Regions from separate parts of the Clostridium bornimense genome, predicted to be linked through region 2. Evidence: riboswitches for the same ligand, from Rfam matches in the RefSeq annotation. Region 2 holds a riboswitch; each other region holds the start of a gene.
What was found. A riboswitch is a leader RNA that binds a small molecule or an ion and turns the genes downstream of it on or off. The one in region 2 is predicted to bind lysine.

Region 1: linked by a shared signal. The riboswitch ahead of CM240_RS12940 (Na+/H+ antiporter NhaC family protein) and the one ahead of lysA (diaminopimelate decarboxylase) in region 2 are both predicted to bind lysine.
Region 3: linked by a shared signal. The riboswitch ahead of asd (aspartate-semialdehyde dehydrogenase) and the one ahead of lysA (diaminopimelate decarboxylase) in region 2 are both predicted to bind lysine.

Annotation. Positions count from the first base shown of each region.
Region 1 covers NZ_HG917868.1:2,844,074-2,850,687, forward strand. The annotation lists gene pulA (type I pullulanase) at 1-875, opposite strand, end outside; gene CM240_RS12940 (Na+/H+ antiporter NhaC family protein) at 1,424-3,151, opposite strand; lysine riboswitch at 3,240-3,414, opposite strand; gene CM240_RS12945 (Dabb family protein) at 3,473-3,775, opposite strand; gene CM240_RS12950 (hypothetical protein) at 3,881-4,105, shown strand; gene CM240_RS12955 (LTA synthase family protein) at 4,135-6,228, opposite strand; gene CM240_RS12960 (Cof-type HAD-IIB family hydrolase) at 6,336-6,614, opposite strand, start outside.
Region 2 covers NZ_HG917868.1:1,005,196-1,011,809, forward strand. The annotation lists gene CM240_RS04440 (hypothetical protein) at 1-576, opposite strand, end outside; gene CM240_RS04445 (cation diffusion facilitator family transporter) at 658-1,836, opposite strand; gene CM240_RS04450 (M18 family aminopeptidase) at 1,951-3,246, shown strand; lysine riboswitch at 3,320-3,488, shown strand; gene lysA (diaminopimelate decarboxylase) at 3,648-4,943, shown strand; gene dapA (4-hydroxy-tetrahydrodipicolinate synthase) at 4,959-5,825, shown strand; gene CM240_RS17760 (hypothetical protein) at 5,891-6,028, shown strand; gene CM240_RS04465 (hypothetical protein) at 6,177-6,614, shown strand, end outside.
Region 3 covers NZ_HG917868.1:285,889-292,502, forward strand. The annotation lists gene gatB (Asp-tRNA(Asn)/Glu-tRNA(Gln) amidotransferase subunit GatB) at 1-354, shown strand, start outside; gene CM240_RS01310 (hypothetical protein) at 448-666, shown strand; gene CM240_RS01315 (NADH peroxidase) at 1,396-1,944, shown strand; gene CM240_RS01320 (NADH peroxidase) at 2,020-2,568, shown strand; gene CM240_RS01325 (DUF4190 domain-containing protein) at 2,926-3,243, shown strand; gene CM240_RS17160 (DUF4352 domain-containing protein) at 3,339-3,533, shown strand; lysine riboswitch at 3,635-3,806, shown strand; gene asd (aspartate-semialdehyde dehydrogenase) at 3,938-5,017, shown strand; gene CM240_RS18115 (hypothetical protein) at 5,220-5,351, shown strand; rRNA gene CM240_RS01335 (16S ribosomal RNA) at 5,950-6,614, shown strand, end outside.

The DNA.
Region 1 (6,614 bases), 1.1 Mb from region 2:
ATTGTTAATTTATACTTACTTTCGTCTATAACCTTATTATCTTCCTTTAAAACTACTTTTGTATCATCTGCTAGTTTTGCATTAACTTTAAAACTAAAATCATTTAATGAATCTATCTTAAATGAGCTAATTGCTGGTTGTTTAATTGGTTCATCTGGATAATAATATATATTTTCATCGCCTTGTAAAAAATATGCATTAATTTCTCCATTATTATTAGCATATGCAAGATTTACAAATCTATCAATATCACAATCTTTAGCTGACCAATCTGGTTTCCTTATTATAACCCCTATACTTTCTGCATCCTTAACATTATCAAAAGATGCTGTTGCTATCTTTCCATAATCATCTTCATCTGTAAACGCAACTCCCTTACCATCATCTATCCAAGACCATACATCCCATTCATCATAGTCTTGTCCAAATCTATAGTAATGAATATTTAACTTAACATTATCAAAATCCCTATTAATTGCCTTTGGTTCTGAAACAGTAACGCTTGCATCCCCTTGAGTAACTACTACTTCTTGATCTCCATTAGATAACGATACCTTTTCATCAGATGTAGCTTTAGCTTCCCAATCACCTTTACGTACTATAAAGTTTATTTCACCTGCTTCTTCTGTAGATTCTACAACGGCAAATACACCATCATCATCTTTTCCCATAAAATCTACTTGTTTTCCATCTTTACCAGTTTCCCAAACCCATAAATTCCAATTACTATAATCCCCATCAGGCCTATTGTACCTAATCTTTACATATACAGTAGCATCACTTGCTGCTGATGCTGTAAATAAAGGTATCTGCATCATAGTAAACATAAGAATAACTGCTACGATTAAAGCTGACCAATGTTTTATCTTTTTCACAAACCCCACTCCTTTAAAACGTTTTCTCAAATTAATTATAATACAGTTTTAATTTTATATAAATGTATAAATATAGATTTGTAAATGTATACAAAGTTAACCCGGACTTCCTTTGTATACATTTACAATAGTAAGTAATTCCTTATACTAATAAAAAATAAAGTGACTTTTATTAAGCCACTTTACTCTAATTATTCTATATTCAATTTTATTATTTACTAATAAAAAGTTCCTATTTTCCTTAATACTAGTACTATCAATATTACTGTAGTTGTAACACTCTTACTTCCTTAGTATTTTATCGTAATGATTTTATAAATTTAGGTAATAAGCTTCCTAGAAAAACTAATACTACAGCTAATACTATAAACAATACTTGAATTCCGCTCATTTACTCTTCCCCCTTATTAAGTGAAAATAATTTTTTAAATATCAAAACTATATCACTTTATTACTAACTTTCACTAATAATGATAATAAATTTGCTAAATGAATTCAATATTGTTAAGAAAACTTTAATAGTTTATATATAAAGAATTAATGAACTTCTACATGTCTTTAGCCTTTGGTATTGGTTTACCAACTATATATACTGTTGCTCCTACTAATAATATTGATACTGGCAATACAATCCATATACTTATACCTAGCGCCGCTGGTATATACCCAGCTAGAATGGATATTGCCGCTACTGATAATGCATATGGCATTTGTGTTCTTACATGTTCTATATGGTTACATCCAGCACCTGTAGATGAAAGTATTGTTGTATCAGATATTGGTGAACAATGATCTCCAAATACAGCTCCTGTAAGTACTGCACTAGCACTTATTATAACTAAATTCATACTCCCTGAACCTACTGAAAATGCTAGCGGAATTGCAAGTGGCATTAAAATACCCATAGTTCCATAAGCTGTTCCTGTAGCAAATGATATAATTGCTCCTAGTATGAAAATAATTGATGGTAATATAAATGCTGGTATTTTATCAGATAAAATAGATACTAAATAATCTCCTGTACCTAAATCTTTAATAACTCCTGTTAAAGCCCATGCTAAAACAAGTATCACAGCTGTAATAATTAATGGTTTCATTCCTTCTATCCAAGTTTCAATAGCTTCTCCAACTGTGAATATCTTTTTACTTGCTGCCATTACTATTGCCACTATAGATGCTAAAAGTGCTGATTGGAATAATACTATAGATGCATCTGCTTTTCCAAAACAAGTTTGTATAGATCTCAATGACATAGGTGAATTTCTTATAATATCTATAGCAGCAGTATCATCTCCAGACATAACTATAGACTTACCATTTAAATAAAATCCAATTACTGCCCCAACTATTAAAACACCTATAGGAATTATGGCATTCCATATTGATAATTTTACATTAGCTTTTGGCTCTAATTCAGCATGTTCCTCTGTACTTTCTATATTTCCATTACTTAATACTTTACCTGTGGTTCTCGCTCTAACTTCAGCTTTATACATAGATCCAAATTCTCTTTTCATTAGTATTGTATATACTATAAAACAAAGAATAAGTATATTATAAAACCTATATGGTATCGTCTGTAAAAATACACTGAATCCATCAACCTCTTGACCTATTGCTGCAAATGCATCCTTAATTAAAGTTAATTCATAACCTACCCAGGTAGATATTATTGCAATTCCTGAAATAGGTGCCGCTGTTGCATCTATTATAAATGCTAATTTTTCTCTAGAAATTTTCATTTTATCTGTAACCGGCCTCATTATAGGACCTACTATAAGTGAATTAGCATAATCATCAAAAAACACTAAAAGTCCTAATATCCATGTTATTATTTGTGCACTTATTGGTCCTTTGGCTTTTTTCGCCAAAGCCTCTGCAATAGCTTTTGCTCCACCCATCTTTGCTACTAATGCTATTATTCCACCGATAACTAAAACCTGAAGTACTATACCTGCATTCCAAGGATCTGCTAATGCATTTATCATCCTCTGTACAATTTCTGTTATTGTTATAAATATAGCATTTATAACTGTAGAATCTACTAGGGAAATTAAAAATGCTCCCGAAATCAGACCTATAAATAGTGATACTATTACATTCTTTGTTATAAACGCTAAAATAATTGCAATTAATGGCGGTAATAAAGTTAGCACCCCATATCTATCAACATTTTTTATTTCTGTTCCATCACTACCTAATGCTATTGTTGTCATTGATATTGTTATTAACAATATCAGCATAAAAGTACGTAATACTCTTCTTTTGTTCTTCACTTTCTCTCCTCCTATTTTTTCTATTAAATGTAAAAAAAGCCTAGAGCATACACTCTAAGCTTAAAATTAACATTAATAATCATAAGTCGCGAGTGATAGCTCTCCATAAAATTCCTTTATGACAGTCTTAAAGATATTATCTGCAAAACCAGCATAGTATATTAAAGCATTAATACTAAACTTCGGCGACAATTCCTTTCGTTAAACTTCATCCTGCTTAAGTCCATCTAAATACTCTTAATTATCGCGCCTCTATCACGGAATATTCAATTATATAATTTATATCATGGCTAATATATTATTGTCAATGTAAATTGTTGTTTACTTGTCATAATCTGCTACGATTCTAGATTCTACAACCTTTTTTATATATCCCGCCGCTTCTACATGATGAGGATTTACTTGATATGAATCTAAATCTTCTCTTGTATTAAATACAGAATATAGAACAACATCATAAGCTGCGTCTGAATCATTCCAATTTATACCTACTTCTATCTCAACAATTTCGGAAATTTTATTCTTTAAACTTTCTAATGAGTTCTTAATTATCTCCGCATTTTCCTTTTTTGTTTTACCTTCTGCTTCTTCTTTTAACTTCCACATAACTATGTGCTTTACCATAATTACTTCCTCCTAAAATTATAATATTATTGTATTTATATAGTATATCATTATAATTATATAATAAAGAATACTTATTTAATATTACATAATAAGGAGGTAACTATGCTTTTAAAATCTGTATTAATTGACGGTGTTACTAAAATAGTCCCTATAACAGAAATGACATTTAATGAATTTTTATTAGATAAATATCAAGGCGATGAAGCTACTATTAGATCAGCCTTAAAAAAAGATGGCTTAAAACCATCTTATATAGATAAAGAAATTGATAAATTAAAAAAGGATTTTCTTAGATATTGCAATGAATTTTCACTAAAAGAAAAGTAGTATGGATACTTTTCCATACTACTTTTCTTTTAGTTGCTACCAGCTAAAATCTTGTTGCTCCTACCCGCTTGTCTAGCAACTTGATTCACCGATACCTTGTCCAAATCACCAGTAAAATTATCTACTCTAAGTTCCGTTCCATCAATAAGTTGTGTATCATATGCCTTTTTACCAACATATATCTTTGAGAATTCAGTAAAATTTTCACCTTTCACTACAAGAGCTCCATTTTCGATATATGTCTGATCAATACAAACATTTTTTACTCCTATACTAGTTTCAATTTTCTCCAACTTCTCATTGCCCATATAGTAGTTCTTCCCAAATAACATATCATACTGTATAAGAGCTAACTTTTCATCATAATCATCTTCATTTTTTAATGTATTATGAATATTAGGAATAATACCTTCCGTTATATTTAATGAATTTAATATTTTAGTTGATAACTGATATGATTCTATATTTTCATCATTTTTCTCCAACCCTATATTGTCCCATATTACATAGTCAACTTTATACTTGTCTATATAACTTGCATTTTCATTCGTTATTACATTTAATGTTGGTAAATGATCTGACACTAGTGAAAGGATAACTGGTTCACCTCTATTTTCTAAATTTTCTATTAAACTTTTTATAAATTGATCTGTTTCATATAATTGATTACAATAATACTCAAGTTGCTTTTTATCCCAATCATCTATATCTCCTTCATCTACTGTAATTGTCTTCTCATATTCTTCACCATAATCATAACCTCCATGATCTTGTACAGTAACTACATATACAAAATCATTTCCTTCTGTAGAATCCATAGCCTCATCTATATATTTACCAAGTATATTATCTTTAGGCCATCCTATTGGTGTTGTATCATAGTTTGTCATAGATTCTATTGGCGTAAATGTATCAAAACCTATATTCTTATATACTTCATCTCTTGCATAAAATGTTGCCTCATAATTATGAACTACATGAGATGTCAACCCATATTCTTTTAAGATTCTCGGAATAGACTCTACAGGTTGTTTTCTTAAAATTGTATTGTATGGCACTTCTCCTGTAGAAAAATTCTTTACTGCCATACCTGTTAAAAACTCAAATTCTGATTTTACAGTTCCTCCGCCGAACGTATATACATGCGCTTCTCCAGAAGTATAATTATTGCTAATTTCTCTGAATGTTGGTATTGGATCCATGTTATACGTTATACCTTCTATTTTCAATGGATCAAAAAACGACTCCAACTGAACCATTATTACATTTGCATTAATGTAATCATTATTATCTTCTGCTTTATTCATTTCAATTGTATCTTTTATATCATTTATATTTTCTTTTGTATAATTTTCTGGCTTACTTCTCTTACTTTTCTCCACTGTTTCTAAAAATGAATAGCTGAATCCATTAGATTTGTAATTTAAGACTAAATCCCAAAATATATCTGATATAGTTTCATTTTTTCTAGAATTACTTATTGAAATTGGAGTTGTAATCGTAACTATAACTATTAATACCCAGGCTATAGAGTTACTTAATCGATTTTTAGCGACATCTTTTCTCCATATTAATGTCATAATAAATCCAACTATAGTTAATCCTATTAATCCCATCAATACATATAGTATCAATTGTTTCATTCCAATATACTTACTAGCTACAGCTATTCCTTCTTTCAGCAAAAACATATCATAATAGGTTAAAGGTTCCCCTTTCATATTTAACATTGCCTTATTAGCAAAGCCCATTATTAATAAAATAATTGTAATTATTGAATATGCAAAATACTTTTTTTTAAATAAATAACTTATTGCAGTAATAATTAAAATAATTCCTATATTTATTCCAACAATGGTACTATTATTGTTAATAAAATCCAATACATCTTTAAAATTTCCTCTTTGCATTAACTCAATAAGAAAGAATATTGCAAATGAACCTACTAACCACAATACTAACATACTATAATTATTTTTTTCTAATTGTTTTTTTATCCAAGTAGCAAATCTATTTCTTGATATAACTTCATTCAATTTACGTATATAATTATTTTTTGATATAGCTTCATTCAATTTACGTATATGATTATTTTTTAATAACCAATTCTTAATTCTATTCATCAAAATACTCCTCAATATTCAATTTGTCATATTATAAATCATTATATGTTTTCTTGTTATAATATTCAATATTATAAACTTTTTTACTATTTAACGTTTTGTTAACATTAAATTGATCTTAACAAATTATAGATAGCGTCATTATCATTATCTGTAGTCCTACCTTTAATTACTTTTTTCAACTTTTCATCACCATTCTCTACTACAAATCCATGACCAACTTCTTTTAACATATCAAAATCATTCATGTTATCTCCAACGGCAAATACATCCTCTAACTTATAATTTAGCAAATCACATAATATTTTTACTGCCATTGCTTTTGATGTATTCATTGGCATCACTTCTAAATATATATCATCACTTCTAACAATATTAGCTTGTCC
Region 2 (6,614 bases):
TTCGTTACTAGAATTATTATATGAGTTATAGTCAAAATCAGAATTGCAACGGGAATTGCAATCACAGTCAAAGTCACAGTCAAAGTCACAACAATCACGGTCGCAATCACAATTATTGGCATTTTCTAAAGCTGATAATAATTGGGCAAAATCGCTAGCTAACTTTCTTTCAGCCATAGCTGTTGATTTTAATAGTTCTATGAATTCACATACTTTTTTACATAAGTTCTTTGAGCAACCTTTGAAAAGACAGCAGATAAGTCTAGTCACTTCTTTTGTAAAACAAGCAAATGCTTCTGCTTCTTTTTCAGCTGCTTCAGCTATTTGTTTTACTAGACAAGGAGAATTATTTCCACATTCTAGTGCTTGATTTAGACTATAAGCTGTGCTAAATAAATTATTTGCGGCAGCTTTTCTATCACAGAAAGCTTCTTTAACTTCGCAAAGTAATTCTTTCTTTTTACAACAGCTTAAGTTACTTTCTTTAATTAAGCATTGAATCTTACGAAGAGCGCAATTGAAGGAACGATTTAATTTCTCCTCTGATTCTGCAATTGATTGGTAAAAACAGTACATAATTTTTTCCTCCTATTTGATACTATAATATCAATGTTTTTTATAATATTAGTATATGAATAAGAGGAAATCTGGTGAAAACTATTTGGTTTTGTTAACAGTTATTACTGTTGAAAAATTTAAATTTTTTAGTTTGATTTCTTTATTTATGTCGTTGATTAGATCAGTTTCGGATTTATATGTTTTATATAAAGTATCATCAGTAGTTATATTAAATAGTACATTTTTATCATCACCGCTGCCTACAAGCCTTAAATCACTCATATTGGTGATACAATGAAAGTCTTTAAGAATATCTCTCATTATGTCTTCGGTGATACTGATTTCTTTATGGTTTAAATTTATTGGATCCATATGAATTACAAGATGCACGTTTAATTTTGTTGAAATTTCTTTTTCTGCTCTATCAATTATGTCATGGACTTCAACTAGTGTTAATGTTGAAGGAACTTCAGCATGTATAGAAGCAAGATATTTATTAGGACCATATGAATGAATTAGTAAGTCATGGACACCTAATATATTAGGATAAGATAATACCTCTGATTCAATATTTGTAACTAATTCAGTAGAAGGTTTTTCTCCTAATAAAGTATTCAATGTTTCTTTAGATAATTGAAATCCTGAATATAATATAAAAATAGCAACTATTAGTCCCATTATGCCATCTAGAGGAAAAGGAATCCAATTAGATAGAATTAATGATATAACAACAGTTCCAGAAGTAAAACAATCACTAAGAGCATCTACAGAAGAAGCTTTAAGGGCAGAAGAGTTAATAAGTTTAGCTAAATAACCATTAAATCTACTAAGCCATAGTTTAAAGGATATTGAAATTAATATAAGTAAAGTTGGTATCCATTGAAATTTTATTGGAACAGGATGAATAATTCTTGAAATAGAAGATTTTACGAAAGAAAAACCAACTAATATTACTAACACTGAAACTATTAGTGCTGATATATACTCTATACGACCATGACCATAAGGATGATCATCATCGGCAGGTTTTGATGCTAACTTAAATCCAATAATTGTTACTACTGAACTAAAAACATCGGATAAATTATTAAAAGCGTCAGCTGTAACAGCTAGAGAATTAGATAATATACCAACTACAAATTTTATAGAGAATAAAATTATATTTATAATGATTCCTACAATTCCACCAAGAAATCCAAATTTGTCTCTAACTTTACTATTGTTTTTATAGTCTTCACTATTTTTTATAAAGGTTCTTACTAAAAATTTAGAAAACATATATAGTTATACCTCGCTTTATTATAGTTTATTTCTTTAATTATATATTAAAGAATTACCATTTGCATATAAATAAATTAATTTGTTATACTGTATAAATTAGGAGGGAATATTATGTGTAGTTTAAGTAAAGAATTAATAGATTTTTTATATAGTAGTCCTACAGCATTTCATGCAGTAGAAAATATTAAAAACATATTAAGAACAGAAGGGTTTGAGGAATTGAAAGAATGCCAAAGATGGCAAGTAAATAGTGGTGGAAAATATTTTGTAGATAAAAATGGATCAGCATTAGTTGTTTTCACTATTGGTGAAGAAAGTGTTAATTTTGATGGATTTAAAATAGTGGGGGCTCATACAGATTCACCAGGATTTAGAATAAAACCTAATCCAGAGATGATAAGTAATAATTATATAAAGTTAAATACTGAAGTTTATGGAGGACCTATAATTAATACCTGGTTTGATAGACCATTAGCTATTGCAGGAAGAGTTTGTACTAAAAGTGATAATCCATTGAAGCCTAATTATCATATTGTGAACATAAATGAACCTATAGCATATATACCAAATTTAGCAATACATATGAATAGAGAGATAAATAAAGGGGTAGAATTAAATAAACAAGTAGATACTTTACCTATTTTAGGCCTTATAACTGAAGAGTTTGAAAAAGATAATTATCTGCTAAAGATAGTATCAAAACAATTATCTATAGAAGTAGATGATATTTTAGATTTCGATTTATATTTATATGAATTTGAAAAAGGTACTACTTTTGGTGTTGAAAAAGAATTTATATCATCTTCAAGAATAGATGATTTATCAATGGCATTTGTTGGTGTAAAAGCAATGATAAATTCTTTAAATAGTGGATTTAAGGGAACTAATGTATTAGCACTTTTTGATAATGAGGAAATTGGAAGTACTACTAAGCAAGGAGCCGACTCTCCGATGCTTTCAAATGTATTAGAGAGAATAATATATAGTATGGGAGGAAATAGAGAAAATTTCTTTATGAATCTTGCTAATTCATTTATGATATCTGCTGATGGTGCTCATGGAATCCATCCTAACAGATCGGAAAAAAATGATCCAACAAACATACCATATATAAATAAGGGACCAGTAATAAAAATTTCTGCAAATCAAAGATATACATCAGATGCAGAATCTATAGCTATTTTTAAGAATATATGTAATAAGGCTAATGTGCCATATCAAACGTTTGTAAATCGTTCTGATATGATGGGAGGTTCTACTATTGGACCAATATCTTCATCACATTTACCAATTAAGAGTGTAGATATAGGTGCAGCTATGCTTGCTATGCATTCTATAAGAGAGGTTATGGGAGTTAAAGATATTGAATATTTTGAAAATGTTATTACAGAATTTTATAAAATATAGAACTTATTATTAACTATTGAAATATATTGTTATTGATGATAAAATAATCTAAAATAAATAATTAATGAATATTGCCTATGGTAGAGGTGCTAAAGTCAATAGTAGTTATTTTTAGTGGGTACACAGTGAGAAATAATGAAAGGGACAATGGCCGAAGTGAATGGATAGACGTTGAAGTTCACTGGCATTATAAATAATATTTATGATGTTGTCACTAATTTTCGTGGAGAGCTACAAAGGTTACATTTTACAAAAATGATGTATTGCATAATACAGCTAAGGTAAGTGTACCCTAGCTGTTTTTTTGTTTTTTAGTAATTTTTACATAAGAAAAATAAATCTATATAAATGTTGTAGCATAAAGCAGTATTCGTAGTAAGTTAATTAAGGGGGCTATTTTAATGAAGTTATTAGGGACAATGAGGATAGAAGAAGATACACTTTATATAGGTGGAGTATCAACAAAAGAATTAGCTAAAGAATATTCTACTCCGCTATATGTCATTGATGAACAACATGTGAGAAATGTATGTAGAGAGTATCTAAGGAATTTTAAAGTAAAAGAGAATGGAAATAGAGTTACTTATGCAGGAAAAGCATTTTTACCATTAGAAATGTGCAAAATTATAAATGAAGAAGGATTATGTTTAGATGTAGTATCAGGTGGAGAGTTATATACAGCTTATAAAAGTGGGTTTCCTATGGAGAAGGTATTATTTCATGGAAATAATAAAACTATTGAAGAGATTAAAATGGGTATCTCTTTAGGTGTTGGAAGATTTGTTGCAGATAATTTTTATGAATTAAATACAATTAATGAATTTGCAAAGAAAGAAAATAAAGTTGTCAATGTTTATATTAGAATAACACCAGGTATTGAGGCTCATACCCATGATTATATTAAAACAGGTCAAATAGACTCTAAGTTTGGTTTTACACTTATTAATGATGGTGTAGTAAATGCTGTGAAAGAGATATTGAAGTTAGAGAATATTAAACTTATGGGATTGCATGCTCACATAGGATCTCAAATATTTGATGTAGATCCTTTTGTCGATGAAGTAGAAGTTATGTTTAATATAATGAATGATGTAAGATCAAAACTAGGGATAGAACTTCCAGAATTAGATTTAGGAGGTGGCTTCGGAATATATTACACTAAAGAAGATAAACCAAAGAATCCGAAAGTATTTTGTGATGCTATATTAAATAAGGCAGAAGAGATGTCTAAAAAATTAGAATATCCTATGCCTAAATTAATTATAGAGCCAGGAAGATCTATTATTGGTAATGCAGGTACAACTCTTTATACAGTAGGATCAATAAAAGAAATACCAGAAGTAAGAAAATATATATCAGTAGATGGTGGTATGACAGATAATATAAGGCCATCTTTATATAGAGCAGATTATGAATGTGCTATTGCCAATAAGATGAATTGTAAGGAAGAAGAGTTAGTAACTGTAGCAGGAAAATGTTGTGAGTCAGGTGATATATTAATATCAGATGCTAAACTACCAAAGGTTGAAAGTGGAGATATACTTGCAGTAGCTACTACAGGGGCATATGGTTACTCTATGTCATCTAACTATAATAAAATACCTAGACCAGCAGTGGTTATGGTTAAAGACGGAAATAGTAGAGTAGTATGTAAAAGACAAAGTTATGAAGATTTATTAGCATCAGAAATTATATAAAAGGTGGGGATTTTTATGAAATTTAGTGGAGTATGGTTACCTATTATTACACCATTTAAAGATGGAGAAGTTGATTTTGATTCTTATAAGAATATGATAGAAAGTTATATAGATACAGGTATTACTGGATTTATTCCTTTAGGAACTACTGGAGAAACACCTACTTTAAGTGAAGATGAATATTTTTCTATAATAGAAAAGACTATAGAATATGTAAAAGGAAGAGTAAAGGTAGTAGTTGGTGTTGGGGGAAATAATACAAAATCTTTGATAGAAAAAGCAAAAAAAGTAGAAGCGTTAGGAGTAGATGGTATTCTATCAGTATGCCCATATTATAATAGACCAGATCAAAGGGGAATATATGAACATTTTAAAGCTCTTGCAGAATCAATAAATACAGATATTATTTTATATAATATTCCATATAGAACAGGAAGAAATATTGAAATATCAACAATATTAAAGCTTGCAGAAATACCAAATATAGTTGGTATTAAAGATGCTTCAGGAAGTTTTACTGAATCGCAAAAATTAATTATGAATAAGCCTAAAGATTTTGCTGTATTAACAGGAGAGGATGCTCTATTCTACTCAACTTTAGCATTAGGAGGAGATGGAGGGATACTAGCTTCATGTCATGTAAATACTAAAGAGTTTGTTAGCATATATAAATATATAAAAGAAGGAAAGATGGAAGAAGCATTAAAACTTTGGAAGCCATTGTATGAATTTATTCCATTATTATTTAAAGAACCAAATCCTGCACCGCTTAAATATATAGCAAAAAAGATGAATTTAATTGAAAGTGATGAGATAAGATTACCACTTTTGAATATTAGTAAGGAACTAGAAGCAGAATTAGATGAAGTTTTAGGTTTTTAATAATTGTCAGCATGAAGTATATTTCTTCATTGTATTGAGAAAATACAAATGAAGAGGTGATTTAAATGAGTGATAATAAAAAACAGGAAGAGAAAATTAATAGGGAATACGATAAGGTTAATAAGGAAGAATATGATAAATTAAGTTTAGCAGATGATAAGAAAAGAATGGGAAAAGGAAACCCACTTAATCAAAAAAGGTAAAATTATATTGTGAAATATTTACAAAGAGAGTATGATAAAAAATATCATTCTCTCTTTTTTTTGTTAAATATTAATTATAGAATCTATAATAATTTCAAAGAATTAAACATAGATTATTATATCTATGGTTACTAAGGGGTTGTTAAAAGTGAAAAAGTTTATTGGAACTATTATATCAATAATAGTTATAGTGTCAATTATAATAGGGGGGACGTATTACATATATTTTTATCCTAAGACAGAAGTAAAATCTATAGACAGCAACGTATCAATAAATCAATTAGAAATAGTAAAAAAGTTTATACCTAATAACGCAAATTTTAGTTTAAAAAATATATCTATAGATTCCGATGTTAAGTTTTCAGAAGAAGAAATTACAGATTTAGTTATAATGGCAATTAGCGATATAGAAGGAATAAAGGAAAATATTAATGGAATATTAGTAGATATAGAAAATAATGAAATTAAGTTAATAGTTAATGCTAAGTATAAATTTATACCTGTGGAAATAAATTTGATGTTTGATTGTAGAAGCAAGGATGGAGATGCTGTATTGCATTATAAAAAAGGAAATATTGGTTTTATA
Region 3 (6,614 bases), 720 kb from region 2:
TCAAAAGATATAGCTGTTTTACCAGAAAAATTAGCAGAACTTATTAAGGTTATAGAAGCTGGTAAGATAAGTACTACTGCTGGTAAGGAAGTATTAGATGAATTATTTGTTACTGATGATGCTGTAATGGATATAATTGAAAAGAAAGGTCTTATGCAAATAAGTTCTTCTGATGAGTTAGAAAAAATGGTGTTAGAGGTAATAGATAATAATCCTAAGTCAGTAGAAGATTTTAAGACGGGAAAAACTCAAGCTGCATCATTCCTAATGGGTCAAGTTATGAAAATGAGCAAAGGAAAAGCAAATCCGAAGTTGGCTAAGGAAATGATTGATAAAAAACTTATGGAAATTTAGAAAGTGGGACAGTAAAAAAATCACGATTAGCAATTCACGATTCATAATTATAGAGCAACTTATTTAAGTCGTTTTTTAAACGGTGATAATAAGTTGCTTTTTAAATTTAAGTTATTTTTAAGATTAGGTACCATACTTATTATTAGTGGAGTAATTTTTAATATTTTATTGAGAAGTATTTTAATAGATAGAATGGAATCTACTTTAAAAGAATCTATGATGCAGATAATGAATAGTACTTCTGAATCGGTAAAGTATAGGGTATTATCTAATCCTAGTAAAACTAATGAAGAATATATCGTTAAATACTGAGTGTAATATACAAATTAGAGGCAATGATAATGTGATACTTTCGGACAACACTACTAAAAAATTTAGTAAGGATATTGATAGTATTAATTTAAAATCTCAGAAAAATGCTGTAGCAATGTCAATTAAGTATAGTAATTCAAATGTATATGGAATATTATCTTATCCTATATATAATCTTTTATTTTGATTAATACAGAAGACGATATAATCGTTAAAATGTACATGCAATATACATCTTAAAATTGGATTAATTTTAATAGGGTGAAGTTTATATACGTGATTAATGAAGTTTTCTCGCGAAAAAAATTATAGTATTGGACAAGTAATTTATACTAGGTTGATGAATAAATTTTATAGAAGTTATAATAACATAATTAGAGAAATTACATAGGAATTTCTTTCATAATGATGCACTGAAAAGAGGGCTTTTGCTTATAAAATTTATTGCGATAGTCATATTATTTTTTAATTTTATATATTTTAGTTATATAAATTATGATACAGTATTTTACTGCAAAGCTAATAGATTAAAACGATATGTATAATACCTAAATAAAACTAAAAAAATATAAAAATATTATAAAAAGCTATTGATAACAAATAATAATTATTATATAATAATAAATGTGAGTAACGAATGAAAACAAAATGTAAAAGCACAAAAGATAAAAATAAAGATTTAATTGAGATATATAAGTATAATAAAAATGTTATGGAGGGAATTTAGTTATGAAAAAGTTTATTTGTACAGTATGTGGATATATTCATGAAGGGGATGCAGCTCCAGAAATGTGCCCAATTTGTAAGGCGACTGCAGATAAATTCCAAGAGCAAGCAGGAGAATTAAAATGGGCTGATGAACACAGAATCGGAGTAGCAGCAGGAGTAGATCCAGAAATATTAGAAGGATTAAGAGCGAACTTTACTGGAGAATGTACAGAAGTTGGTATGTACTTAGCAATGAGTAGACAAGCTGATAGAGAAGGATATCCAGAAGTAGCAGAAGCATATAAGAGAATTGCCTTTGAAGAAGCAGAACATGCAGCAAAATTTGCTGAATTACTAGGAGAAGTAGTAGTAGCAGATACAAAAGCAAACTTAGAAGCTAGAGTTGCAGCAGAGTATGGAGCAACAGAAGGTAAGAAACAATTAGCAACACTTGCAAAACAACAAAATTTAGATGCTATACATGATACAGTTCATGAAATGTGTAAAGATGAAGCAAGACACGGAATGGCATTCAAAGGATTATTAGAAAGATACTTCACTAACAAATAATTAAAAAGATACAAGTGAAAGATTTGGTTTATATATATATAATTTAAATAAGAATATTATGGAGGAAATTTAGTTATGAAGAAGTTTATTTGTACAGTATGTGGATATATTCATGAAGGAGATGCAGCACCAGAAATGTGCCCAATTTGTAAGGCCACTGCAGATAAGTTCCAAGAGCAAGCAGGAGAATTAAAATGGGCTGATGAACACAGAATCGGAGTAGCAGCAGGAGTAGATCCAGAAATATTAGAAGGATTAAGAGCAAACTTTGTTGGAGAATGTACAGAAGTTGGTATGTACTTAGCAATGAGTAGACAAGCTGATAGAGAAGGATATCCAGAAGTAGCAGAAGCGTATAAGAGAATTGCCTTTGAAGAAGCAGAACATGCAGCAAAATTTGCTGAATTACTAGGAGAAGTAGTAGTAGCAGATACAAAAGCAAACTTAGAAGCTAGAGTTGCAGCAGAATATGGAGCAACAGAAGGTAAGAAACAATTAGCAACACTTGCAAAACAACAAAACTTAGATGCTATACATGATACAGTTCATGAAATGTGTAAAGATGAAGCAAGACACGGAATGGCATTCAAAGGATTATTAGAAAGATACTTCACTAACAAATAGTTTTAATATTATATAACCTATTAAAAAGATAAGGCTCTCGCAATAACAAATGAAAATTTGTAGGCGAGAGCTTTTTTAGTACACAGTAATGATTGAAATTCCTATTACATATGAAGAAGTGAGATATGGAAATAAGACAGTATATGATAAACAGGTAGCTTATTTAAAAAAGTTATTAAATAAGACAAAATAAATGGTTAATTTAAGGTGATGTACTAATATATTTGAAGAAAATGTTTTAAGGAATTTTTGCATCTTAATAAAAAAGGTTGAAAAATAGGAATTATACTAATTGAAAGTAAATATGTGGATATGATATATTATTATTAGTGTCTTATAAATTAGGAGGAAAAAAGTATGCAAAAAAATTCAGGGTTGGCTATTGCATCTATGATATTAGGAATTATATCAATAGTATTTTCGATAACTTTTATATTTGCTTTTTTAGGTGTAATTTTGGGAATAGTAGGATTGGTTTTGGGCATAGTAGGAAGATCACAAATACAGAGATCACAAGGAGAGATAAATGGAAGTGGTATGGCACTAGCAGGAATAATATGTTCTTCTGTATCATTAGGCATAGTAGTATTAATGTGCTTGGGATGTGCTGCAATTTTAAAAGTTGATGATTCAATGGACTATTATTATCTAAAATTAATTTTAGGTGGAGTTTAGAAGAACCTTTTTAAGGTTCTTTTTTATTTATAGCTCTTTCTCTCCTAATAGAGGTAAAATTATATTCATATTGATTTCTTATCACTATTTAATATTTGGTAACCATATGTTCTATTTATACTAGTATTATAAATAATGTATATAAAGTTGAATCAGATAATCAGTTTGCTCAACCCAAAGAAGGAAATCAATTTTTAGCTGTATATTGTACTTTAGAAAATATTTCCGATAAAGATCAAGTAGTTTCGTCTATTATGATGTTCAAAGTTGTTGATAGTGTATGTACATAAAAGTATGTTTAAAAATATAATAACTAAGTAAATACAAATTATTACAAGTCACTTGATTTTAAAGATAAATAAGTGTATTATAAAAACATGTGAATATTAGTTGTAATGATAGAGGTGCGATGTTTAATAGTACCATTATGGAGGTAAGCGCTATGAAGTAATGGAAAAGGAATCATCGCCGAAGTGTATAGTTAATGCTTTAAGGACTATATTGCTGGGCTTGCATAAAATATATGTAAGACTGTCACAGTGTTGTGGAGTGCTATCCGAAGTAGTTAATTTTTCATGTATTTCAACATGAATTAATAGCCGTGGATTTCTCCAGGGCTTTTCTTGATATAAAAATGTACCTATAGCATTTAATTACGCTAAATATTTAAACTAATTTTTAGGGGGAATTCATCGTGAAAAAGAGATTAAGAGTAGGTATACTTGGGGCTACAGGTTTTGTTGGACAAAGATTAGTTACATTATTGACAGATCATCCATATTTTGATGTTACTGTAGTAGCAGCTAGTGGTAGAAGTGCAGGAAAAAGTTATGAAGAAGTGGTAGGATCAAAATGGAAACTTGATATACCTATGCCAGAATGGGTAAAACCAATGGTTATAAGAAACCTTAATAATATAGAAGAAGTTAAGGATGATGTTGATTTTGTATTTTGTGCAGTAAATATGGACAAAAATACTATAAAGGAATTAGAAGAAGCATATGCAAAAGCTGAAATTCCTGTCGTGTCAAACAATTCAGCTCACAGAATGACAAAAGACGTACCAGTAATTGTTCCAGAAATAAATGCATCTCATTTAGAAATCATTAATGCACAAAGAAAGAGATTAGGAACAAAGAGAGGGTTTATAGCTACAAAGCCTAACTGTTCAATACAAAGCTATGTACCACCATTAACAGCATTATTAGAATTTGAACCAACAAAGGTAGTAGTTTCTACTTATCAAGCTGTTTCAGGAAGTGGTAAAACTTTAAAAGAATGGCCTGAGATGGAGGATAATATCATTCCATTTATCGGTGGAGAAGAAGAAAAGAGTGAACAAGAACCATTGAAAGTATGGGGCCATATTGAAAATGATGAGATAAAATTTGTTGATGGTATAACAATATCAGCTCAATGTATTAGAGTTCCAGTATTAGATGGACATTTAGCAACTGTTTCTGTTTCATTTAAGAAGAAACCAACTAAGGAACAAATTTTAACTAAATGGGCTGAATATTCAGGAAGACCTCAAGAACTTGAACTTCCATTAGCACCAAAGCAATTTATTACTTATTTTGAAGAAGAAAATAGACCACAAACTCATTTAGATAGAGATATAGAAAGAGGAATGGGAATATCTGTTGGTAGATTAAGAGAAGATACTATATTTGATTATAAATTTGTTGGACTTTCCCACAATACATTAAGAGGAGCAGCAGGTGGAGCTGTTTTAATGGCAGAATTGCTTTATAGAGAAGGCTATTTAGAATAGTTTTAAGAAAAATAGTGAATAGGTAAGAAATCAAAAGTTTCTAATAATGAGCTGTTGCACGAAAGGTGTGACAGCTTTTTTAGTAAGTTTGATAATCAGAGGACTGGAGCATAAAGTTTTTTATTATATGATAGTACTTTGTTATTTTATTAAGAATTATATGATACAATAATGTAAAATAATTCAATAGAAGGAGTATTATATGAGAAGGCTCACAAGAAAGAAAAGACATAAAGAAAAATTATCAACTGGGATTATTAAGATTTTTGTATTAATATTATTGCTAATCATTATAGCAACAATAGTTGGTTATATATTTGCAAAGGTAGTATAGAAGAAAATATAAAATGATTTAGATGATCTTATAGAAGTAGCAAAGAGATTAGGGGATAAATCTCAGGAAGTGATTAGTTATATAAAACTCTATAATTGGAGTTATTATAGCAAAATTAGAGGTGTTGACTTTAGAAATTTGTATTCAGCAGTACAAGATTTATAAGAAGCGTATATTTAGTTGGAAGTATAGATAATATCGAAGTAGATAATACTATATAAGATTGTATTATGTATATAATTGTAAGATTTATGTAAGAATAACGACAAATGTCCCGTGTATATCAATATACATAAAACAAAGAAAAATAGAGAAATTTTAAGTATTCTTATGATAAATATCAAAAAAAGAACAATTGATAAATTTTTTATATAAAACAGGTGCTATAATAAGTCTTGTCGCTGCGAGAGAGCAGTAACAAAAAAGAAAAAAGTTATTGACAAGATTCGATAGCTTTGATATAATAAATGAGCGTCGCAAGAGAGCGACAGATGATCTTTGAAAATTGAACAGAAGAAACATATAACCAGTTAATTCTTTAAATTGACTCATATATATGAAGTCAGCAAACTAGTACTAAGCTAGTAATCAAACTTTTTAAATTGAGAGTTTGATCCTGGCTCAGGACGAACGCTGGCGGCGTGCTTAACACATGCAAGTCGAGCGAACAAAGCTCCTTCGGGAGTGGAGTTAGCGGCGGACGGGTGAGTAACACGTGGGTAACCTGCCTTATAGAGGGGGATAGCCTTCCGAAAGGAAGATTAATACCGCATAAGAAGTAGAAGTCGCATGGCTTTAGCTTTAAAGGAGCAATCCGCTATAAGATGGACCCGCGGCGCATTAGCTAGTTGGTGAGGTAACGGCTCACCAAGGCGACGATGCGTAGCCGACCTGAGAGGGTGATCGGCCACATTGGAACTGAGACACGGTCCAGACTCCTACGGGAGGCAGCAGTGGGGAATATTGCACAATGGGCGAAAGCCTGATGCAGCAACGCCGCGTGGGTGATGAAGGTTTTCGGATCGTAAAGCCCTGTCTTTTGGGACGATAATGACGGTACCAAAGGAGGAAGCCACGGCTAACTACGTGCCAGCAGCCGCGGTAATACGTAGGTGGCAAGCGTTGTCCGGATTTACTGGGCGTAAAGGGAGCGTAGGCGGACCTTTAAGTGAGATGTGAAATACCCGAGCTCAACTTGGGTGCTGCATTTCAAACTGGAGGTCTAGAGTGTCGGAGAGGTAAGTGGAATTCCTAGTGTAGCGG